2 regions of the Vogesella lacus genome follow, and region 2 is predicted to be linked to the other one. Evidence: riboswitches for the same ligand, from Rfam matches in the RefSeq annotation. Region 2 holds a riboswitch; the other holds the start of a gene.
What was found. A riboswitch is a leader RNA that binds a small molecule or an ion and turns the genes downstream of it on or off. The one in region 2 is predicted to bind glycine.
Positions count from the first base shown of each region.

Region 1: it holds a riboswitch for glycine, as region 2 does, so the genes downstream of both, glyA (serine hydroxymethyltransferase) here and gcvT (glycine cleavage system aminomethyltransferase GcvT) in region 2, are expected to answer to the same signal.

Region 1 is NZ_CEETQT010000010.1:52,508-64,452, reverse strand. It holds gene ACZ9W6_RS13590 (helix-turn-helix domain-containing protein) at 1-171, opposite strand, end outside; RNA gene ffs (signal recognition particle sRNA small type) at 377-475, opposite strand; gene ACZ9W6_RS13580 (helix-hairpin-helix domain-containing protein) at 633-998, opposite strand; gene ACZ9W6_RS13575 (L-serine ammonia-lyase) at 1,074-2,474, opposite strand; gene glyA (serine hydroxymethyltransferase) at 2,571-3,827, opposite strand; glycine riboswitch at 3,949-4,045, opposite strand; glycine riboswitch at 4,047-4,141, opposite strand; gene ACZ9W6_RS13565 (methyl-accepting chemotaxis protein) at 4,513-6,381, shown strand; gene ACZ9W6_RS13560 (helix-turn-helix domain-containing protein) at 6,428-7,018, opposite strand; gene ACZ9W6_RS13555 (M24 family metallopeptidase) at 7,120-8,349, shown strand; gene ACZ9W6_RS13550 (alpha/beta hydrolase) at 8,374-9,165, opposite strand; gene ACZ9W6_RS13545 (PhoH family protein) at 9,200-10,600, opposite strand; gene ACZ9W6_RS13540 (peroxiredoxin) at 10,666-11,133, opposite strand; gene ACZ9W6_RS13535 (Smr/MutS family protein) at 11,108-11,746, opposite strand; gene trxB (thioredoxin-disulfide reductase) at 11,752-11,945, opposite strand, start outside.
Region 2 is NZ_CEETQT010000001.1:469,064-481,008, forward strand. It holds gene gcvP (aminomethyl-transferring glycine dehydrogenase) at 1-1,639, opposite strand, end outside; gene gcvH (glycine cleavage system protein GcvH) at 1,793-2,179, opposite strand; gene gcvT (glycine cleavage system aminomethyltransferase GcvT) at 2,248-3,330, opposite strand; glycine riboswitch at 3,370-3,466, opposite strand; glycine riboswitch at 3,474-3,572, opposite strand; gene ACZ9W6_RS02160 (DUF2256 domain-containing protein) at 3,829-3,963, opposite strand; gene ACZ9W6_RS02165 (cryptochrome/photolyase family protein) at 4,190-5,719, shown strand; gene ACZ9W6_RS02170 (lipocalin family protein) at 5,729-6,271, shown strand; gene ACZ9W6_RS02175 (TIGR02450 family Trp-rich protein) at 6,307-6,555, shown strand; gene ACZ9W6_RS02180 (NAD(P)/FAD-dependent oxidoreductase) at 6,668-7,645, shown strand; gene ACZ9W6_RS02185 (amino acid permease) at 7,724-9,052, opposite strand; gene gluQRS (tRNA glutamyl-Q(34) synthetase GluQRS) at 9,385-10,293, opposite strand; gene fdxA (ferredoxin FdxA) at 10,409-10,732, shown strand; gene miaA (tRNA (adenosine(37)-N6)-dimethylallyltransferase MiaA) at 10,800-11,744, shown strand; gene ACZ9W6_RS02205 (methyl-accepting chemotaxis protein) at 11,800-11,945, opposite strand, start outside.

The DNA.
Region 1 (11,945 bases), on a different contig from region 2:
AACATGAACCAGACGCAGCAGTTCGCGAACAGGCTTTGGCATGTTGCGACCGCTTTCGTAGCGGGAGCCGCCAGACTGGGTAACGCCGATGCGGCTCCAGAATTCTTGCTGGTTCAGACCCAGTTTGCGACGGATTTCACGTGGATTGGCAATTTTATCAAACAGTTTCATGGCGTTCCTCGGTATCTTGAGAGTGTTATATGGACGGTTGTCCGTATGTGACTGTAATGCAATGTAAAACCATATCAGCGAGGGTCTTTGCCCGCGCTTTATTTGACTTGCATTGAGATGATAGCAGAGGTGACCAGAAAAGGACAGTGTAATTTATGCATTACAACCATGCCCGTCGGTTATGACGGGCATGGTTAAGAATTGGGGTGGCGAGCCAAACCCCCGGCACTTGAGTTAAGTAACTGTGGCTGCTTCCTTCCGGACCTGACCAGGTTCATTACCACCCAATGCGGGGAGACCCGCCGTAGAGTTGAAAGCGCAGATTAAAGCATCTGTTAATATCTGGCAAGAACTATTTGCGAATGCAATCTCAATGCGGTCGGCATTCTGGGTTTTCAATGCCAATAATTGGAAGTTTGCTGAGATTGTTTGCTAATTTATTGTCAGTTTTGCTTGTGTTGTCATGATCGATCGGCAGATCGCGTTGTTTCGCGCGAGGCTTCCCGGTCATCCCGTGCCGGATTTCTATCGCTGGTAGGGCGATGGGGCGTGCGAATGACGGGAGCTGGGTTTGCCGTTGATAGTGGCTGACCATTGACGGAAAGACTTGCTTTGATTTTGGCAAAGGATTGTTGTTCGATGCCATCAATTTCAAGCAAGTCAGCAGGGGTGTTGAATGGCCCTGCTTCTTTGCGCACGCTGATAATTTGTTGCGCGTGGACGGGCGGAATGCCAATCCTGATGAGTGCTTCAAGACTGGCGGTATTGATTTCAACACCGGGGGTGGGCATGAGCAGCATGGATAGCCAGAGTAGCAGCTGTTGCATGATCTTTCTCCCGAAAGAGCCTGCTATCAGTATAGAAGCTGCTGTCTGGCTTGCTGTGTTGACCTTTGTACTATGTCAGCACTCGACGATGTTGACTGGCACTTCGATCACATTGATCGCGAGGCCGCCACGAGCGGTTTCCTTGTATTTGGTGCTCATGTCACGGCCTGTGTCGCGCATGGTCTTGATGACGCGATCCAGCGAAACAAAGTGATGACCGTCGCCGCGCAGTGCCATGCGTGCGGCGTTGATTGCCTTGATGGCCGCCATGGCATTGCGTTCGATGCAAGGCACTTGTACCAGTCCGCCAACCGGGTCGCAGGTCAGGCCAAGATTGTGCTCCATACCGATTTCGGCGGCATTTTCGACTTGTTCTGGTGTGCCGCCCAAAACTTCGGCCAAGGCGCCTGCAGCCATAGAACAGGCGGAGCCGACCTCACCCTGGCAGCCAACTTCAGCGCCAGAGATGGAAGCATTAAGTTTGAACAGAATGCCGATGGCGCCAGCAGTCAGCAGAAAGCGGATCGCACCTTCGTCATTGGCATTCGGTACAAATCGGGCGTAATAGTGCAAGACGGCAGGAATAATGCCTGCTGCACCATTGGTCGGTGCGGTCACTACGCGGCCGCCGGCAGCATTTTCTTCATTGACTGCGAGTGCATACAGGTTGACCCAGTCGAGTACAGTCAGTGGGTCACGCAGCGCAGCTTCTGGTGAGGCCAGCAGCTTGCGATACATGTCAGATGCGCGACGTTTGACTTTCATGCCGCCTGGCAGGATGCCTTCGCGCTCGCAGCCGCGCTTCACGCAAGCTTGCATGACCTGCCAGATTTGCAGCAGGCCACTGCGGATTTCATCTTCTGTGCGCCAGGCCAGTTCGTTTTCCAGCATGATCTGGCTGATGGACTTGCCATGGCGCTGACACAGTGCCAGCAGTTCGGCACCACTTTTGAATGGATGACGCAGCTCGGTGACACCTGGCGGGGTGAAGCCGGCATCGATGGCCGCTTCATCCACAACAAAGCCGCCGCCTACTGAGTAATAGGCACGCTTGGAGAGGCTGTTGCCCGAAGCATCAAATGCCTCGAATATCATACCGTTGGGGTGGTAGGGCAGCGCCTTGCGCTTGTAGAGAATCAGGTCTTCTGACTCGTTGAAATTGATGGTGTGCTTGCCCAGCAGGTTGATCGAGCGGGCTTCGCGAATGGCATGCAGCATGGTGTCGACCTGATCAGTGTCGACCAGATCCGGCAGCTCACCCTGCAGGCCAAGCAGCACGGCGGTATCGGTGCCGTGGCCTTTGCCGGTGGCACCGAGCGAGCCGAACATCTCTGACTTCACCCGACAGGTAATGCCAAGCAGGCCATCCTTGTCGAGCCGTGCGATAAATTGGCGGGCTGCGCGCATCGGGCCGACGGTGTGCGAGCTGGATGGGCCGATACCGATTTTAAACAGGTCAAAAACACTAATTGCCATGCTGCTTCTCTTATTTTTGCTCGGGTGGCCTTGCGGCCAACCCAGGTTTGACGGGTGTGTGTGGCGGCTACGTTGGCCGCAGCCGCCGGATTGTACTTAACGATAGACGGGGAAGTCAGCGCAAAGCGCCAGAACCTGGCGTTTTACCCGATTGGCAACCTCGGTGTTGTCAATATCATCCAGAATGTCGCAAACCAGATTGGCAATCAGGGTGGCTTCTGCTTCTTTGAAGCCGCGGCTGGTGATGGCTGGTGTGCCGATGCGGATGCCACTGGTGACAAACGGACTTTGCGGGTCGTTGGGCACGGCATTCTTGTTGACCGTGATGTTGGCCGCACCCAGTGCGGCATCTGCCGCTTTGCCGGTAATGCCTTTGTCGATGAGATCCAGCAAGAACAGGTGATCATCGGTTTTGCCCGAGACAATCTTGTAGCCGCGGTGCTGGAAGGTGCTGACCATTGAGCGTGCATTGGCAAGCACTTGCTGCTGGTAAGTAATGAACTCGGGTTGCTGTGCCTCAAGGAAGGCAACCGCCTTGGCAGCGATGACATGCATCAGTGGGCCGCCCTGAATGCCGGGGAAAACCAGTGATTGCAGCTTTTTGACCAGCTCTTCCGGCGGGTTGGCCGCAAGGATCAGGCCGCCGCGTGGGCCGCGCAGGGTCTTGTGGGTGGTGGTGGTGACCACATGGGCGTGTGGCAGCGGGTTGGGATAAAGGCCGGCGGCAACCAGTCCGGCGACATGGGCCATGTCCACGAATAACCATGCCCCGATGCTGTCGGCAATTTCGCGCATGCGTGCCCAGTCTACGATCAGCGAATAGGCGGAGAAGCCGGCAACAATCATCTCGGGGCGGTGCTCTGCGGCCAACCTTGCCACCTCGTCGTAATCGATTTCGCCGCTCTGGCTGTCAATGCCGTACTGGATGGCATTGTAGATTTTGCCGGAGAAATTGACTTTGGCACCGTGGGTGAGATGACCGCCATGGGCCAGGCTCATGCCAAGAATGGTGTCGCCCGGTTGCAGCAGCGACATGTATACCGCTGCGTTGGCCTGACTGCCGGAGTGTGGCTGCACATTGGCGTAATCAGCGCCAAATAGCTGCTTTGCACGGTCGATAGCCAGTTGCTCAACCACATCAACATGTTCGCAGCCGCCGTAATAGCGCTTGCCCGGGTAGCCTTCGGCGTATTTATTGGTTAGTTGACTGCCCTGTGCCTGCATGACGCGCGGGCTGGCATAGTTTTCCGAGGCAATCAGCTCGATGTGTTGTTCCTGACGCAGTGTTTCGGCCTGCATGGCCGCCCATAGCGCATCATCAAATCCGGCAATTTCCATCTCTCTGTGAAACATCGCGCAACTCCTGTTATGTGCCGCAAGACAACGGGTCTTGTGATCGGCTGGTAGTGGCGAGTGTGTAGGGGTAGGGCTGGAATGAAAAAAGGAGCCCCGTCCGGTATCACCCGACGTTGCCCCCTCTGTCCCTTTGCCTGAGAGATTCTGGCTACCAGATTGCGGTAGCCGTGCTGCCTTCGGCGAGGTGCTGCTTTGCAGACCTGCTCTCCAGAGTGCCTGGTTCACACAGTTCTTTTGCCTGAGAGTTTCTGGGGCGATTCCCCTTCGGCGCTGTCGCAGTCGTTCCGGACAGTCTCTCCTGTGTATCCCGTGGAATGTTTGACATTCCTGCGGCTCAGGCAAATCTAGAGAAAGTTGATGTCCAAGTCAAATGCCGGCAAGGAAAGTGATTGGCATATACGATTGTCAGAAATATTGCTGTTTGGCATTGCTGGCTAAAATTTGAGAGGTAGTTTTGATGCGGGGATTTAATGAAATGCTCAGTTAGGCTTGATATATAACATCGAATAGGCTGAAATGCGCGAGTTCGGGACGTACTTGCTGGTTGACTCGTTTGTCTTTTGTCATCGTGTGGTTTGGTGTCAACTGACTGAGTTGACTATATTTTGGCAAGTTCGTGTCTCAAGGCTTATATGAATAATAGGCCATTCAATAAATAAAAACGCAAGCAAGGGGAGCGCGCATGACAATCCGAACCCGATTGATGATGTTCGTGTTGTTGGTGATGACTGCATCAACAGCAGTATTCTGTGGCATCGTGTATTTCAAGATGAGCCAAGCGCTCGAAGAGGAGATCTCCCGCGAGATCAATCTCGCCGCTGACAACAAGGCCAGCTTTGTGACCGAATGGGTACAAAGCCGCCAGCAGATTGTCAGCTCGATTCTTGGCCGTTTCGGCAAGGGTGATTTGCAGCCGATTCTGGATCAGGCTCAACATGCCGGTGGTTTTGATTCGGCTTATGTTGGCCAGCCAGACAAGACCATGACCATGGATGCCAAATCGCCTGCATTGCCAGCTGGCTACGATCCGACTGGCCGGCCTTGGTACAAGGCCGCAGCAGCCGTTGATGGCCCGACCACTTCGCCTCCTTATCTTGATGCCGCAACCAAGCGCCCGATCATCACTTTTGCCGAGTCGCAAAAGTCGGGCGGTACGTTGACGGCAGTTGCTGGCGGTGACGTTACGCTGGCGCGGGTGGTTGACGAGATCGTCTCTTCCAAATTGCCGGGCGGTGGCTATGCCTTCTTGGTAACGGCTGAGGGTGAGGTGATTGCCCACCCGCAGAAGGACTCGGTACTGAAGAAAATCGGCGAAGTAGTGCCTGGCATCGACCTTGGTTCGCTGGCCAAAGATGGCAGCATTCAGGATATCGACCTGGGTGGCGAAGTGAATATGGTTTCGCTGATGTCTGTGCCAAAAACAGGCTGGCTGCTTGGTATCGTGGTGCCAAAAGCCGAGGCCATGTCGCCGGTGCGCGAGTTGCTGACAGTGTTGATCATTCTGGCGATTGTTGGCTTGTCGATTGCGTCGGTACTGACTTATGCCGGTGTTGCCAAAATGCTTTCGGGGCTGGGTTCCTTGCGCAAGGCCATGCTGGAGGTTGCCAGTGGTCAGGGTGATCTGACCAAGACCATTCCGGTGGGTAATCGTGACGAGGTCGGCCAGATTGCCGAGTCGTTCAACCAGTTTGTGGCCAAGTTGCGTGAGATGTTCCTGACGGTACGTGGCGAATCTGATGCCTTGGCGATGGATGCGGTGGGTCTTAATCGTGTTGCGGACAAGATTGCCCAGGATTCACGCGTGCAGTCATCCGAATTGTCGGCAACGGCGGCAACGATCGAGGAGATTACAGTCAGCATTAACCACATTGCAGATCATGTCGGTGAGACTGAGCAGCTGGTGTCCCGCTCTCGTGACAATGCTTTTGACTCTCACAAGGCGATGGCTGAAGTTGCCCGCGAAGTCGAGTCCATCGTTACTGCGGTGGGTTCATTGCAGGATGTGATGTCCAGCCTGTCGGGCCAGTCCGAGCAAATCAAAGGCATCGTGGCCGTGATCCGTGATATCGCGGATCAGACTAATATGCTGGCGCTGAATGCAGCTATCGAAGCGGCACGGGCCGGCGAGCAGGGGCGTGGTTTTGCCGTGGTGGCGGATGAAGTGCGCAAGCTGGCCGAGCGTACAGCAACGGCTACCGTCCAGATTGCCGAGCTGATTGATACCGTTATCGCCAAAACGGGTGAGGCGATTACACATGCTGACGAGACTAATGCCAAGGTGGCCAGTGGTGTAGCGCTGTCGCGTCAGGCAGCTGACAAGGTAGACATGATCAAGGGTCACGCTGAGGAGATTTCTTCTCGCATGGGCGAGATTACGTCTTCAACCGCCGAGCAGGGCGTGGCAACCAATGAAATGGCGCGTAGTGCCGAGCGCGTAAACGTGATGGCGCAGCAGACTGATGCAAGTTTGCAGGATGCGCTGGCTACGATTCAGTTGCTGGCCAGTCGTGGTGATCAGCTCAAGTCACTGGTGTCGCAATTCAAGCTGTGAGTGCGGATGTATTGAGATAAAAAAGAGGCGCAGATGCGCCTCTTTTTTATTTGGCGTTCTCGAAAAGCGGTTGGGTACTGACAGAAATGATTTCACACACCTCGCCAGAGTTGTTGTGTATCGCGTGTCTTTCTTTCGGGTTGAAATGCAGCGAATCGCCACTGACCAGATCATATTTGTTGTTGCCGACGATATAGCGCACCTTGCCATTCAGCACGTAGACAAACTCGTCCCCCTCGTGGCTGACCTCTTCCGAGCGGTAGTCAATTGGTAGGATCAGTTTGACTGCATTGAGTACGCTGCCGTCAAAGGAGGTGCTCAGGCGCTCATAGCGCTGCATCATGCCGGTGAGGGCATAGCTTTGGCGGGTGTTTTGGTGAGAGTCGGGTGCCTCCTGGCGTGGCAGGGGGAATAGCTCGCTACTTGAGACGCCGAGTGACTTTGCGATGTTGGCCAGCGAGGATAGCGACAGGCCGGTCATGTCCCGTTCGGCCTGGGACAGGAAGCCTGCAGAAACCCCGGCCTCTTTGGATACTTGTACCAGTGTCTTGCCGCAGAGCTTTCTGTATCGCCTTAGTCGTTGGCCTATCGATTCTTCTGACATCGCTGTTGTATTCCCGTTGCGCGGTATGCGCATGTTTTATCAATATCGTGAGTTTGGCAATCAAAATTTAAGTGACACTAAAATTTGCTTGCTATCATGCACTGAATTATTACGCAAAAGACAGGGAGCAGGTGATGGCAATCGGGATTGGTGGTGTCAGCAAGCAGGATGCACTGCAAAAATTATCGTGCATGACGGCAAATGTGCAGCCGATTGAACTGGCTGAATATCAGGCGAGAATGGGCAAGGCCGCGAGTCTGATGCAAGAGCATGGTATTGATGCCATGTATCTGCATGCAGGGACTAGCCTCAAGTATTTTACCGGTCTGAAATGGTATGCCAGCGAGCGTATGGTCGGTGCAGTGCTGACGGCCGGTGGTCAGCTACGTTTTATTGCACCCCATTTCGAGCTGGGTACGCTGGATGAGTATATGGTTCAGCGCGCGCCGGTGAGTGGCTGGCATGAGCACGAATCGCCTTATGCGCTGTTGTTCCGTGTGCTTGGCGAGCTGGGTGTCAATGCTGATCAGGCCAATACCGTACTGGCTATTGATGAAAGTACTCCGTTCTTCGTGTTTGACGGTTTGCGCGAACAAGGTGCGGCTTGTCGTTTCGTCAATGCCAAGCCAGTGACAGCTGGTTGCCGCATGCAGAAATCTGCTGCCGAGCTCGCGCTGATGCAGGCGGCCAAAGACATGACGCTGGAAGTTCACAAGGCGGTTGCCAGCATCTTGCATGAAGGCATCTCCACGCTAGAGGTCGAGGCGTTCATCGATGAGGCGCATCGCAAGGTGGGTGCGGCTGCGGGTTCCTATTTCTGTATCGCCTTGTTTGGCCCGGCGACGGCTTTTCCGCACGGGGTGAAGGAACCGCAATACCTGAAGCAGGGTGATATGGTGTTGATTGATACCGGTTGTGAGCTGCATGGCTATCTGTCGGATATTACCCGCAGCTATGTTTTTGGCGAGGCCAGCGAGCGTCAGCGGCAAGTATGGCAAGCAGAAAAGTCAGCGCAGGCTGCGGCCTTTGCTGCTGCACAGCTGGGCAAGCCTTGCGGCTCGGTTGACCTGGCTGCCAGAGCGCAATTGCAGGTGGATGGTTTTGGCCCGGAGTACGAGCTGCCGGGGCTGCCGCATCGTACGGGTCATGGCATCGGGCTGGATATTCACGAGTGGCCGTATCTGGTGAGTTCTGACCAGACGCCGCTGGCGGTCGGCATGTGCTTCAGTAATGAGCCGATGATATGCGTGCCGGGAGAGTTTGGCGTGCGGCTGGAGGATCATTTCTACATGACCGAGCAAGGCCCGCGCTGGTTTACCGAGCCTAGCCACAGTATTGACGATCCGTTTGGTTATCAGCGGTAAACGGACCGTCAATCCGGCTTTGTACTAGCCTGGTGTGAGGTCGGCGGCCACGGTGCTGACGGCCTCTTTTTCCAGCCAGTCATGAATGGCCTTGGCAGCCAGCAGCCATTGCCTGTCCAGCATCACCATATGGCCCAGTTCGTCGATATTGCATTGCTTGGCATTCAGGCGTTGCACGACCTCGCGAACATCGCTGTCGCCGATCAGCAAGTCAGACTTGCCCAGCAAGACCAGCGCATGATCAGGGCGTTGGCTATATCTTGCGGCCAACGTTGACCAGCTCATGTCGAGCAGGGCTTTCTGGCTTTCGGGCCGGCAATGGCTAAGGCACCATTCGATATCCTTGTCCGAACTGTGTTCGCTGAACAGCAGGGCGCGTACGCTGTCAGCATCCATGCCGGTGCCGGTCAGCTGAAACATATTGAGCCGGGTCAGCAGGTCGGGGCGCTGACACATCATGCGCCAGGTCGAGCGTGACAGCCCGCTGGCCGGTACGGGTGCCAGCAGGGCGACGGCGTGCAGCGGGTGTCGGGTCAGGTATTCCTGCACCACAAAGCCGCCCATGGAGTGGGCGATGATGATAGGCTGCGGGTCACCCAGCAAGGTCAGCGCTTGCGCAAGATTATCGACATAACGATCAATGCCCGGCGGCAGACCATTGCTGTTGGGTGATTTGCCGTGGCCCTCGAAGCTGAGGGCCCAGCAATCAAAACCTTGTTTGGCAAACCAGGGCATGAAGCGCTCATGCCAGCAGCTGGCATCCGAATAAGCGCCATGTAAAAACAGCAATGGACGCGTCTGGCGTGACTTGCCCATTGCCGGTTTGTGTATCAGTTCAAGTGCGGACAAATCAGAGTACCTCCGCCGCGTGGTCGGCGAGTCGCGAGCGCTCGCCGCGTTGCAAGGTGATATGGCCCGAATGCGGCCAACCTTTGAAGCGATCTACGACATAAGTCAGGCCAGAGCTGCCTTCCGTCAAGTAGGGGGTGTCAATCTGGCTGATATTTCCCAGGCAGACAACCTTGGTGCCCGGGCCTGCACGGGTAATCAGGGTCTTCATCTGCTTGGGCGTCAGGTTTTGCGCTTCGTCGATGATCAGATACTTGTTGAGGAAGGTGCGGCCGCGCATGAAGTTCAGCGATTTGACCTTGATGCGGCTGCGGATCAGGTCGCGGGTGGCGGCGCGCCCCCAGTCGCCACTGTCATCTTCGCTGCGATTGAGCACATCAAGGTTGTCTTCGAGTGCGCCCATCCATGGCAGCATTTTTTCCTCTTCGGTGCCAGGCAAAAAGCCGATGTCTTCGCCGACTGGCACCGTCACCCGCGTCATGATGATTTCGCTGTACAGCTTTTGTTCCAGCGTCATGGCGAGGCCGGCAGCCAAGGTCAGCAAGGTCTTGCCGGTACCGGCCTGGCCCAGCAAGGTCACGAAATCGATCTCCGGGTTCATCAGCAGATTCAGCGCGAAGTTTTGTTCGCGATTGCGTGCGGTGATGCCCCAGACATTGTTTTTCTGGTGACTGTAATCCTTGAGGGTTTCGAGTGTGGCTTCTTTGCCTTCCTGCTGGATGACACGGGCTTGCAGGGTTTGATCGCCGCCTTGCCATAACAGCTGGTTCAGCAGCAGCTTGTTGGCATCCGGGCCTTTGAGCTGGTAATAGGTGCGACCGTTTTCCTGCCAGGATCGCAGCTCCTTGCCGTTTCTGTCCCAGAACTGGCTGTTGATTTCGAGTGTGCCGGTATACAGCAGGTCGCTGTCTTCCAGCACCTTGTCGTTGAAGTAGTCTTCGGCATCCAGCCCCAGCGCACGTGCCTTGATGCGCATATTGATGTCTTTCGACACCAGTACGACCTCGCGTTCGGCATCGTGCTGCTTCAGTGCCATCACGATGCCGAGTATCTGGTTATCGGCCTTGCCGACTGGCAGCGGATTGGGTAGTCGTGTATCGAGCAGGCGAGTCTGCAAAAACAGGCGGCCACTGGCGGCCTGATGGCTCTTGCTGCCTAGCGGGATGCCATCGTCGATATTGCGTTGCTGGCTGACCAGCTCGTCAATGAAGCGGCTGGCCTGGCGGCCGTTGCGGGCAACTTCGGACATGCCTTTCTTGTGATCGTCGAGCTCTTCGAGAGTGATGATGGGGATGTAGATGTCGTGTTCTTCGAAGCGGAACAGGCAGGTGGGGTCATGCAACAGCACATTGGTGTCGAGGACGAACAGTTTGCTGATCTTGCTTTTCTTGCGGCCAACCATGATTACCCCCTTGTCTGGTCAGGCCTGATGGCCTGACCGTGATCATCGCGGTGCCGGCAGAGATTTTATCCGGCTGTCGGCACCTGGCTCAGGGACTCGATGAAGGCGAGTACTTCATCGACGTGTCCGGGCACCTTGACGCCGCGCCATTCGCGCAGGATCTGGCCTTGGCCATCCAGAACGAAAGTGCTGCGCTCAATGCCTCTTACCTGTTTGCCGTACATGTTTTTCATTTTCATGACAGCAAACATCTCACATACAGTTTCGTCCGGATCGCTGATCAATTCAAATGGCAAAGCGTACTTGGCGCGGAAATTTTCATGGGATTTCAGGCTGTCACGCGAGACGCCGAAAATCGTGCAGTTGGCCGCAAGAAAGCGCTCGTGCAGATCGCGAAATGCCAGTGCCTCGTTGGTGCAGCCCGGCGTGTTGTCCTTGGGGTAGAAGTAGGCAATGGCAAGGCCGCTGGCCGGCAGGCGGGCAGTCAGGCCGCTGGTGGCCGGGGCTTCAAAAGCGGGGATAATCGTGCTCATGGTGGTCTCCATGTGGGTGATGTCGTCTGAGCAAAACCAGTACGGCACCGCTGCCGCCCTGATGGCTGTCGGTTTCACAAAAGGCCAGTACGTCCGGGTGCTGGCTTAACCAGCCGCGTACCATTTTGGGCAGTACCGGTTCGCCGCGCGAGCTCAGGCCTTTGCCGTGAATGATGCGCACGCAATTGCCTTGCTCGCGTTTTCGGTGCAAAAACACGGTCAGCTGTTCGTGTGCGGTGTGACGGTCAAGACCATGCAAGTCGAGCTCGCCGCAGACAGGCCAGTGTCCGCTCTTGAGGCGGCGCAGGCTGTTGCTGGCAATGCCGGGGCGGCGATGTTCGTAAGGAAGCTGTGCCGGTTCAAACCAGGCTGACATTTGTGTCAGCAGGGCATCGGTGGTCAGCAAGCTGTGGGATTTGCCATGCATGGGGCGCGGGCGTGGCTTGGGCAGTTGCGGGATGTGACGATTGTCAGGCTTGAGTGGCTTGACGCCGGGGACGGCAGACGGGAAGTCGATTTCAGCCGCAGGCGGCTCAGGGTTGGCCGCAGCCGGCGCCACGGGGGCGCGGGGCTGCAGCTTGATTTGCTTCAGTTGCGACTTGAGTGCTTTCAAGCAACTTACTTCAGCTGATCCAGATAACGCTCGGCGTCCAGAGCGGCTTGGCAGCCGGAGGCGGCGCTGGTTACGGCCTGGCGGTAGATATGATCCTGCACGTCACCGGCAGCGAAGACACCTTCGACGCTGGTGAGGGTGGCATTGCCATCGCGGCCGCCACGGGTAATCAGGTAGCCGGTTTCATCCATTTCCAGCT
Region 2 (11,945 bases):
GCTGCTGCAGTGCATCGATCATTTCCAGATAGCCAACGGCCTGATCGCGCGGGGCGAACGGGTGCATATTGGCGAATTCCGGCCAGGTGATCGGGATCATCTCGCTGGTCGCGTTCAGCTTCATGGTGCAGCTGCCCAGGCTGATCATCGAGTGATTCATCGCCAGGTCGCGGTTTTCCAGCTTTTTCAGGTAACGCAGCATTTCGTGCTCGGAATGATGCGTGTTGAACACCGGATGCGACAGGATGGCGGATTCACGCTTCAGCGCGGCCGGGATCGCGTCAGCGGCAGCAGCGTCCAGCGCGGCGATGTCGGCAGCCTTGCCGGTGAAGATTTCAACCAGTTTGGCCAGATCAGCGGTGGTCGCGGCTTCGTGGAAGGCGACACCCAACACGCCATTGCCGGCGTCACGCACGTTGATGCCGGCAGCCAGCGCGGCAGCGTAAACGTTGGCCGCATTCGCGCCCAGCTCAACCTGTACGGTATCGAAGAAACGCTCGAATACCAGCTTGCTGCCGGCAGCTTTCACCGCGTGAGCGAAGATGGCAGCCATGCGATGGATGCGCGCAGCGATACGCTTCACGCCTTCCGGACCGTGGAAGACGGCGTACATGCCGGCGATATTGGCCAGCAGTACCTGCGAGGTGCAGATATTGGAGTTGGCTTTTTCGCGACGGATGTGCTGTTCGCGAGTCTGCAGCGCCATACGCAGTGCCGGCTTGCCCTTGGTGTCGATCGACACGCCGATGATGCGGCCAGGCGCGGAGCGCTTCTGGTCGTCACGGAAGGCAAAGTAGGCAGCGTGCGGGCCACCGAAGCCCATTGGCACGCCGAAGCGCTGGGTGTTACCCACGGCCACGTCTGCGCCCATTTCGGCTGGCGATTTCAGTGCCACCAGCGCCATTACGTCGGCAGCGACAATCGCCATCGCACCCTTGGCCTTGACGGCGGCGATGTACGGGGTCTGGTCCAGCAGGTCGCCGGCTTCGCCCGGATACTGGAACAAGGCACCGAAGTAGTCGCCATTGCCGGCTTCTTCCGGATGCCCCAGTACCAGCTCGAAACCGAAGTATTCGGCGCGGGTTTTCAGTACGTCGAGGGTCTGTGGCAGTACGCGGCTGTCAACAAAGAACTGCTCGGACTTGCCCTTGAAGGCACGACGCGCCATGGCCATCGCTTCAGCGGCGGCAGTGGCTTCGTCCAGCAAGGAGGCGTTGGCCATTTCCAGACCGGTCAGGTCGATGATCATCTGCTGGTAGTTCAGCAGTGCTTCCAGACGACCCTGAGCGATTTCAGCCTGATACGGGGTGTAGGCGGTGTACCAGCCCGGGTTTTCCAGCACATTGCGCAGGATCACGCCCGGGGTAATCACCGGGTAGTAGCCCAGACCGATGAAGGACTTGTTGACCACGTTCTTGCCGGCGACGGCTTTCAGGTCAGCCAGCGCGTCGACTTCACGCTGTGCGGCTGGCAGATCCAGCGCACGGTTGAAACGGATACCGGCCGGCACGGTTTGTGCCACCAGATCTTCTACCGATTTGGCGCCAATATAGGCCAGCATTTCGGCTTTTTCGGATTCGCACGGGCCGATATGGCGGGCGATGAATTCTTGATGATTGAAGAGTTGCGAGAGCGACATGTCTTCGATTCCGAATGGATACAGTCAGTTACAGAAACACAGGAAAAACGGCTGTGGCCAAGGTTGGCCGCAAGTCTGGCCAGACGGGTCTTTCCTGTGTTTGGGCAACACAAAAACAAAACCCTGCCGCGTTGCCACGGCAGGGTCATTTCATCAGGCGCCGATTTCGGCCGCGTAAGCAGCCGCGTCCATCAGGGCATCCAGATCAGCGGCATTGGCCGGCTTGATCTTGAAGAACCAGCCAGCGCCGTACGGATCGCTGTTGGCCAGGTCAGGCTGACCTTCCAGTTCGGCGTTCACTTCGAGGATTTCACCAGCGATAGGCGCGTATACGTCGGAAGCAGCCTTCACGGACTCGACCACACCAGCCTGCTCATCGGCAGCCAGCGCAGCGCCAACACCTGGCAGCTCGACGAATACGATGTCGCCCAGCAGCTCTTGTGCGTGTTCGGTAATACCAACGGTAACGGAGCCATCGGCTTCCAGACGCAGCCACTCGTGGCTGGATACGTATTTCAGTTCTGCAGGAATGTTGCTCATGTTTACTCTCCAGATTGGGTAAGGATTCGGCAGGGCTGTCGTCTCTCGCCCTGCGTTATACACCAGACTTATTCAAAAACCTTTTTGCCGTTACGCACGAACGGCATTTTCACCACACGCACTTCGGTCAGCGTGCCACGCAGATCAACGTGGGCCACTGCGCCGGTCGAGGCCGGTACACGGGCGATGGCGATGGAATGCTTGAGGGTCGGGGAGAAGGTGCCACTGGTGATGATGCCTTCCTGGCCATCCACCACGACTTTCTGGCCTTCGCGCAGTACGCCACGGCCTTCCAGCACCAGGCCAACCTGCTTCATGGCGACACCAGCAGCCTTTTGCGCTTCCAGCGCGGCGCGGCCAATAAAATCGCGGCCTTCGGTAAAGGCCAGGGTCCAGCCCATGCCGGCTTCCAGCGGGGAGACGGTTTCGTCCATATCGTGGCCGTACAGGTTCATGCCGGCTTCCAGACGCAGGGTGTCACGCGCGCCCAGGCCGATAGGCGATACGCCAACTTCTTTCAGCTGGTTGAAGAAGGTAATGGCTTCGGCAGCCGGAACCATGATTTCCAGACCGTCCTCACCGGTGTAGCCGGTGCGGGCGTAGAACCACTCGCCTTGCGGCAGGCCCTGGAATACTTTCAGTGCGCGGATGCCTTCGGCCAGCTCCGGCTTGACCAGACATACCTTGTCGATAGCCTGCGGTCCTTGAACGGCCAGCATCGCCAGATCGCGGCGCACTTGCAGCTTCACGTCAAAGCCGGCGGACTGCTTGTCCATCCACGCCAGATCTTTTTCGGTCGTGCCGGCGTTCACTACCATGCGGTAGCCGGTCGCGGTCAGGTAAACGATGAGGTCATCCACCACGCCGCCCTGCTCGTTCAGCATGCCGGAGTACAGTGCCTTGCCTTCGAAGCCCAGCTTGGCCACATCGTTAGCGATCAGTTTCTGCAACCAGGCTTTAGCGTCGCTGCCGGTGATGTCGACAACAGTCATGTGCGAAACATCGAACATGCCGGCATCGGTACGCACGATTTCGTGCTCTTTCAGCTGCGAGCCGTAATGGATGGGCATTTCCCAACCGGCGAAGTCAACCATCTTGGCGCCGGAAGCGATGTGTGCGTCGTAGAACGGGGTGTGTTGCAGGGCTGTCATGACAGGTCCTTGTTGCGAGCGTGAGTATCCTCTGTTTTCTCACACCCCTCTGTCCCTGCACCTGAGATTTTCCGGCATTGCGCCGTTAGCCCCTTCGGTGGGCGCATCCTGTGCGCCGCTCTCCAGATTCTGCGGGCCAAAGCCCGATTCATGCAGTCCTTTTGCCTGAGCGATTGCGGGTGCACTTGCGCCTTCGGCGGCGACCACCCAAGCGGGCAATCACTCTCTCCTGCGGAATGCGCGCATTATCGTTGGCGATAGCCACCTTGGCAAGCAGGTTTTGGCCGCCAGATCAGTCACTTGCCATATGACACAATGAATGTCATGAAAATCCGCCATCAGTCACCGTCTGGCTTATGGAAAATAATGACAGACACCTTGCCAGCAACACCCGCTCGAAGCACTGAAATCCGGCGAAATCCCGCACCACAGCAGCATTTTTAGCTGTGACCCGATACCATTTTCCACCCTCAAGCTGACGGACAGAAGCGCCTGCCGCTAGCGTTGCCGGCAGCGGTCTGAACAGTATTTCACCTCATCCCACACCGCCTGCCACTTCTTGCGCCAGCTGAACGGCCGGCCGCATCTTGCACAGATTTTTGCTGGCAAATCAGCCTTCTTGCGCATTTTCATCCGGTAAACCCCCTCTCCTGCAGACAGTTGGCCGCGAGGGTTTCTTGCGTACCCACCTAAATATTGTACATAATTTGTATTGTACAAATAGCGATTTCACGTTGACTGCAACATCAACGACAAGCACCCGATACGTACACGTACTAATGACACGCCCCAAACCAGACATGCGCAGCCTGTCCGCAGACACCGCGTGCGCCAGCCAACCCTTGCCGGCAGGCAGATCATGACCGAGCTGCGCCTGATCCTTGGCGACCAGCTCAACCCGCAGCACAGCTGGTTTGCCGACTGCCGCGACGACGTGGTGTATGTGATGCTGGAGTTGCGGCAAGAAGCCGGCTATGTGCTTCACCATGCACAAAAGCTGCTGGCCATTCTGGCGGCGATGCGCGATTTTGCGCGCCAGCTGAAGGCTGCCGGCCATCGCGTGCGCTATGTGCGGCTGGACGACACGAGCAATCGCGGCAGCCTCACCGACAATCTCGATGCGCTGCTGCAGCACTACGCTGCCAGCCGTTTTTGCTGGCAACTGCCAGACGAGTGGCGGCTGGATCAGCAGTTGCGTACCTGGGCAGCCCGTCAGTCCATCCCCTGCGAGGCAGTAGGCAGCGAGCACTTTTACACCCGTCGCGAAGAGGCCGCGAAGCTGTTTGCCGGCAAGAAGCAGTGGCGGATGGAAGTGTTTTACCGCTACATGCGCAAGCGCCACCGCCTGCTGCTGGATGACAGCGGCCAGCCGCTGGGCGGGCAATGGAATTTTGACGCCGACAACCGCAAACCGTGGCGCGGCCAACCTTTGCCGCCGCCTGATACCCGACCGCAGCACGATCACCGCGTGCTGTGGCAGATGCTGCAGCTGGCCGGCATTGCCAGCTTTGGCGAGCCCGCAGCCGAGACACTACGTTGGCCGCTGAATCGCGCCGAAGCGCTGGCAATGCTGGATGACTTCATTGCCCATCGCCTGCCGCATTTCGGTGATTACCAGGACGCAATGCACAGTGAGGCACCGCTACTGTTTCATGCCCTGCTGTCGTTTGCGCTGAATACCAAGATGCTGTCGCCGCAAGAAGTCGTCGCCGCGGCCATCCGCGCCTGGCAAGACGGCCACGCACCGCTGGCCGCCACCGAGGGCTTTGTGCGGCAGATCATCGGCTGGCGCGAATACGTGCGCGGCATTTACTGGGCCGAAATGCCCGGCTACGCCACGCGCAACCGCTTTGATCATCAGCTGCCACTGCCGGCCTGGTTCTGGCATGGCCAAACCGGCATGCGCTGTCTGTCGCAAGCCATCGGCCAGTCGCTGCGAGACGCTTACGCCCACCACATCCAGCGACTGATGGTGATCGGCAACTTCGCCCTGCTGGCCGGCCTGTCACCGCAGGCACTGCACGAGTGGTATCTCGGCGTGTATATCGACGCCTTCGAGTGGGTGGAGCTGCCCAACACGCTGGGCATGAGCCAGTTTGCCGATGGCGGCCTTCTGGCCAGCAAGCCTTATGTCAGCGGCAGCGCCTATCTGCACCGCATGAGCAATTACTGCGGCAATTGCCGCTACCGCCGTGATGCCCGCTACGGTGCGGACGCCTGCCCTTTCAATGCGCTGTACTGGGATTTTTTCCTGCGGCAACAGCCGAAGCTCGCGGCCAACCCGCGCCTGGGGCTGGTTTATCGCCAGCTGGACAATATGCCACCCGAAGAACAAGCCGCCATCACCGCAACCGCCACAGCGATTCGCCAGCGGCTGGATCAACTGTAAGGAAACCTCATGCGCCTGCGCCCGTTTGCCCTCGCCCTGACTGTCGCCGCCAGCCTGTGGCTGAGCGGCTGTGCCACCCTGCCGCCAGAAGGCATCCGTCCGCTGCCCGGTTTTGAAGTGCAACGCTACAGCGGCAAGTGGTATGAAATTGCCCGCCTTGACCACCGTTTCGAGCGCGGCCTCAGCGATGTCAGCGCCGAATACCAGCCTCAGGCCGACGGCAGCATCCGCGTGATCAACCGCGGCTATGACAGCGCCAGCCAGCGCTGGAAACAGGCCGAAGGTCGTGCGCTGTTCAATGGTGCGGCCAACCTTGCCTCGCTGAAAGTATCGTTCTTCGGGCCGTTTTATGGCGGCTATCACGTCATCGCACTCGACCCCGATTACCGCTGGGCGATGGTGGCCGGCAACGACCGCGACTATCTGTGGATACTCGCCCGCGACCGCCAGCTGCCGCCCGAGCTTTACCAGCGCCTGCTACAACAGGCAGCGGCGCTCGGCTTTGACACCGGCCAGCTGATTCGCGTCAGCCAGACGCGGCCCGACGCCTGAGTCCCTGCCTGCCTCTCGCCCACGAGTAAAACGCCATGAGTACCGACAACAAACCCGCACGCCCGCCACGCCTGAACCCGCGCAAGCTGCTGCTGAGCAAATGGACAGCAGTGACGCCACAACAGCGCGAGAAGCACTTTCTGGTGACCCGCGTCATCGAGCCGGACGACCCTGCGCTGCCAATCAGCGAAGTCGAAATCGAGGCGGTTTACAGCCACCGCAGCCAGATCATCGCGTGGCAAACACTGACCGACACCACGCGCTGGCGACAAGGCTGGCACTGAATACCGTCAGCCACACACTTGGCCGCAAGCAGCCAGCGCCCACACACCCAAGCCTGCGGCCAAGCTTGCCACGCCAGCGCGACACCCCATTCAAGACAAGGAGCAACAGCGCATGACCTCAGCCCTTCAGATCGCCATCATCGGTGCCGGCATGGCCGGCCTTTCCTGCGCGCGCGCCCTGCACGAAGCCGGCCTCGCCGTCAGCGTTTTCGACAAGAGCCGCGGCCTTGGCGGCCGCTTGTGCACCCGTCGTGGCGAACACTGGCAAGCCGACCACGGCGCGCAATACTTCACCGCGCGTGACCCCGCCTTTCGCCAACAGGTGGACAGCTGGCTGGCCGACGGCCACATCGCCTTCTGGCCCGGCCGACCGACGGTGATCGGCACAACGGCGCATGAACACACGGAAGTGCCGCTGCGCTATGTCGGCGTACCCGGCATGTCAGCACCGGCCAAGGCGCTGGCGGCCGGCCTGGCGAAAGCGCTCAGCCACACCGTGCAGCAACTGCACGCACACGACGACGGCTGGCAACTGGCCAGCAAGGAGCACGGCACACTGCCGGCGCGTTTTGATGCCGTGGTGCTGGCCGTACCACCGGCTCAGGCAGTACCGCTACTGGCTGGCCACAGTGCAGCTTTGCAAGCGTTGGCCGCCAGCCATCGCATGCTGCCCTGCTGGACGGTACTGGCGAGATTTGCCGAGCGCCAGCCGCTGCCGTTCGATGCCGCCTTTGTCAACGAAGGCCCGCTGCGCTGGCTGGCCCGCAACAACAGCAAACCCGGCCGCAGCGGCGAAGAAAGCTGGGTGTTGCAGGCCAATGCAGCGTGGAGCGAACAATGGCTGGAAGCCGACGCCGAGTCAGTAGTGGCCGAGCTTCTGGCAGCCTTCCGGCAACTCGGCGGCGGCGAACCCGTTGCCACCGGCAGCCACCGCTGGCGCTACGCCGACAGCGTAGCCAGCCACACCGGCAGCGGCTGGGATGAAAACACTCGCCTTGGTCTGTGTGGCGACTGGCTGCATGGCGGCAAGGTAGAAGGCGCATGGCTCAGCGGCCGCCATCTGGCACAGCGCATGCTGGCCAGCCTGTAAGCCTTGCACCCCTCACATGAAAAAGCCCGCCGGCTTGATGCCGGCGGGCTTCTCATTCTTCAGCAAGACAGCGCTGGCTCAGTCTTTCAGCAGGCGCTCGCGCAGCTGCCACAGATACACCGGCAAACCGGCCAGCAGCAGCAACACGCCCCACATCACCACCTCGGCGCCGGAGCCGTAAATCGTCCACATGGCAAAAGCAAAGCCGCCAAAGGAGAAGGCCAGCGGCGCGTACCAGTCGCGACGGCTGAACTGCTGGTGACGCTTGAGCATCACCGCCAGCAGCGCCATCGCGCAGAAGGCATACGGCAGCAGCGTGGTAGCGGTAGCCAGCAGGATCACGAATTCGAAGATCTGCACGCCACTCTGGCCGCCGGCGTACTTGCTGGCCAGCAGAATCGTGACCAGTACGCTGGACAGCACCAGACCGACAATCGGCACACCGGCGCTGTTTTCACGACGGAAGAAGGACGGGAACAGGCGATCGCGTGCCGCGGCGGCCGGGATATGGCCCTGCATCAGGCACCAGCCGTTCAGCGCGCCAAAGCACGACACCACCGCGCCCAGACCCACCGCGTAATACGCCCACTCGCCCCACAGGCTGCGCGCCGCGTCGGCAAATGGCGCGGACGATGCGGCCAACTGCTCGGCCGGCATCAGGCCCATCAGTGCCACGGTGCTGGCGATATACAGTGCGGCGGCAATCAGCGTGCCGTACACGGTTGCGCGTGGAATGGTTTTCTCCGGCTGGTGCACGTCACCAGCTGGCACCGAGGCCGATTCGAGGCCAAGGAAGGCCCACAGTGTCAGCGCCATGGTGGCCGGAATCGCCTCGCCCAGCGGCTTGGCATTCGGGTTGAACTGCACCAGCTCCGGATTCAGCCAGATCAGGCCGGCCAGCGTCACCGCGCCCAGCGGCAGCAGTTTGAGGATGGTGGTTACCACTGCCACGCTGCCCGAGCTTTTCGGGCCACGGCTGTTGATCCAGGTCACCAGCCAGATCAGGCTGATGGCGGTTGCACCGGCGGCAAAGTTGCTTTCGTTCAGCACCGGGAAGAACACGCCCAGATAGCTGACCCCGGCCACCGTCAGCGCGGCATTACCGGCCCACAGCGCAATCCAGTAACCCCAGGCAATCAGGAAGCCGGCAAAATCGCCAAAGCCTTCGTGGATATAGGCATACGGGCCACCGGCGCGTTGCGGCAGCAGCTTGGCCAGCCGCGCAAACACCAGCGCAAGGCAGATCGCGCCCAGCGAGGTAATCACCCAGCCAATCAGCGAGGAGCCGCCGTACTGCGCCAGCGACGCCGGCAGCAGGAATACGCCGGAGCCGATCATATTGCCCACCACCAGGGCGGTACACATCCAGATGCCGAGTTTGTGACGCGGTGTCGTCTGAGTACTCATCACGCGTCCTCCAAAACAAAAAGCGCCATCGCGGCGCTGAATTCATAGATATTCATGCAAGCTTGATTCCGGTTGGTGCGCGGTGGCGCACAGTCGATTTGCTCTGTCTCTTCTGGCGACTGGCAAGCCGGCACGTCAGCCCCTTGCCATGCAAAACTCCCCTTCGGCACGGATGTTCCCCGCGCTGAAAGCAAACCTTTATTCCGGAATATCAAAGTCTTGTCATGACAGCGGCTGGCGCCCTGTTGGCTGGCGCTTCGCTCTAATGAAATGCGGCAAGACAGCCAGCCGGCCGCCTTGCGCGCAAGGTTGGCGATTGTATCCGCAAATCGCTATGCCAGGACGATAGGTCCGCGTGGCACGCGTGACAGCTGCCAGTTGGCCAGCGCCCACTGCCACAGCTCGGCCAGGGTGACGACCTCGGCCGGTGGATGATGACCAAGCCGCGACAGTGCCAGCCGCAATTCGCCGGCTGCCGCGCTGGCATCAATCGCCGGTGCCAGCGTCTGCTTGGACAACTTTTCACCCGCAGCATTGACCATCAGCGGCAAATGACAATGCGTGACCGGCGTACCCCCCAGCTTTTCGCGCAACCACAACTGGCGCGGCGTCGACACCAGCAAGTCCGCGCCACGCACGATGTCGGTCATGCCCTGCGCAATATCGTCCACCACCACCGCCAGCTGGTATGCCCAGAAACCGTCAGCACGCAGCAGCACCACATCGCCGATCTCGCTTTGCAAACGTTGGCCGCACTCGCCCTGCAAGCGGTCGGTAAAGCCGGTGTAGCGGTCATCCACTCGCAAGCGCCACGCCCTCGCTTCGCGCCCGGCCGGCACGCCATCGCGGCAGCTGCCGGGATAGATCATGCCATCGGCCCCGCGCTGGCTGCGCTCGGCAATCTCCTTGCGCGTGCAGGCACAGCCATAGGCATCGCCCTGAGCAATCAGCTGATCCAGCGCGGCGCGGTAGGCATCGTGGCGGTCATGCTGGTAGCTAAGCTCGCCATCCCACTCGAAACCGAACACCGCCAAGGTGCGCAGGATATTGTCGGCCGCGCCGGCCATCTCGCGCGGCGGATCGAGGTCTTCCATCCGCAGCCACCATTCGCCGCCACGGCTACGCGCTTCCAGATAGCTGCCGACTGCCGTCGTCAGCGAACCGGCATGCAAAAGACCGGTGGGGCTGGGCGCAAAGCGACCGCGATAAGGCAGGGACGGGGCGAGGATGGCATCAGACATGGCAAGGCAAAACCGGCAAAAAAACGCTAAAATGGCACACAGACAACGGGCGCGCGCAGCGCCCGCCAGCATTTATGCGGCCAAGGTTGGCCGCAAGCAAGGAGTAAGGCGTTCAATGACGCACGTTGTAACCGAAGCCTGTATCAAATGCAAATACACCGACTGCGTGGCGGTTTGCCCGGTCGAGTGCTTTCATGAAGGCCCGAATTTTCTGGTGATCGACCCGACCGAGTGCATCGACTGTGCACTATGCGTGGCCGAATGCCCCGCCGAAGCCATTTTTGCCGACGAAAACCTGCCGGTCGACCAGCACGATTTTGTCGCCATCAATGCCGAGCTGGCACCGCTGTGGCCGGTGATCAGCGCGCGCATTCCTGCGCCGGAAGACCACGCACACTGGCTGGCCATCAAGGACAAGCGCCACTTGCTGGAACGCTAAGCCCGCCCAGCCCGCCACGCCGCCTTGCGGCCAACCTTAGCCACTTACCGCCGAAAGCCGATAGCCGATGTCCGATTTGCGTGCAATTTTCCTGATGGGCCCGACCGCCTCCGGCAAGACCGGCCTCGCGCTGGCGCTGGCCGAGCGTTTTGATGTCGAGATCATCAGCGTCGACTCTGCCCTCGTCTATCGCGGCATGGATATCGGCACCGCCAAGCCGACGGCCGCCGAGCTGGCCGCCTGCCCACATCACCTGATCGACATCATCGACCCGACCGAGTCCTACTCGGCCGCGCAGTTTCACGCCGATGCCACCCGGCTGATGCACGAGATTCAGGCACGCGGCAAAACGCCGCTGCTGGTTGGCGGCACCATGCTGTATTTCAAGGCGCTGGCCGAAGGCCTGTCCGACTTGCCGCAAGCCGACAGCGCGCTGCGCCGCGAGCTGGAAGACGACGCCGCCCGCCTTGGCTGGCCGGCGATGCACGCAAGGTTGGCCGCACTCGATGCCGTCACCGCCGCGCGACTGGCGCCGAATGACTCGCAACGCATCCAGCGCGCGCTGGAAGTTTGCCTGCTGTCCGGCCAGCCGATGTCGGCGCTGCTGGCACGCGGCCGCGACGATGCGGCGCAAGGCAACTTCCTGCGGCTGGCGTTGAATCCGGATGACCGCGCCTGGCTGCATGCGCGCATCGCGCTGCGTTTTGACCTGATGCTGGAGCAAGGCTTTCTGGCCGAGATGACGGCCATTCGCCAACGTTGGCCACAGCTGACGCTGGAGCTGCCGGCCATGCGCTGTGTCGGCTACCGTCAGGCATGGGAATACCAGGACGGCCTGTGCAATGCTGCCGAATTCCGCGAACGTGGCATCGCCGCTACCCGCCAGCTGGCCAAGCGGCAGATTACCTGGCTGCGCAGCATGGCCGCCGACAATCACGAACTCGCCGTCAATCGCGGCGACGTACAAGACGAAGCCTGCCGCCTGCTGCAAGACTGGCAGTCACGCCACTGAGGCAGAAGCGGAAAAAGGCGGCCCCGGCCGCCTTTTTTCATACCGGTCTGCCACTTCAGGTGCGGAAGAAGGCAATCGACTGGTTGATGCCGCCGGACAGATCCCGCAGCGACTCGGCTGTTTGCGACACGCTCATGGCCGCGGCGACGTTTTCCTCCGACATCTGCGCCAGCGCCTCGACTGTCTTGGCGATATTCTGGC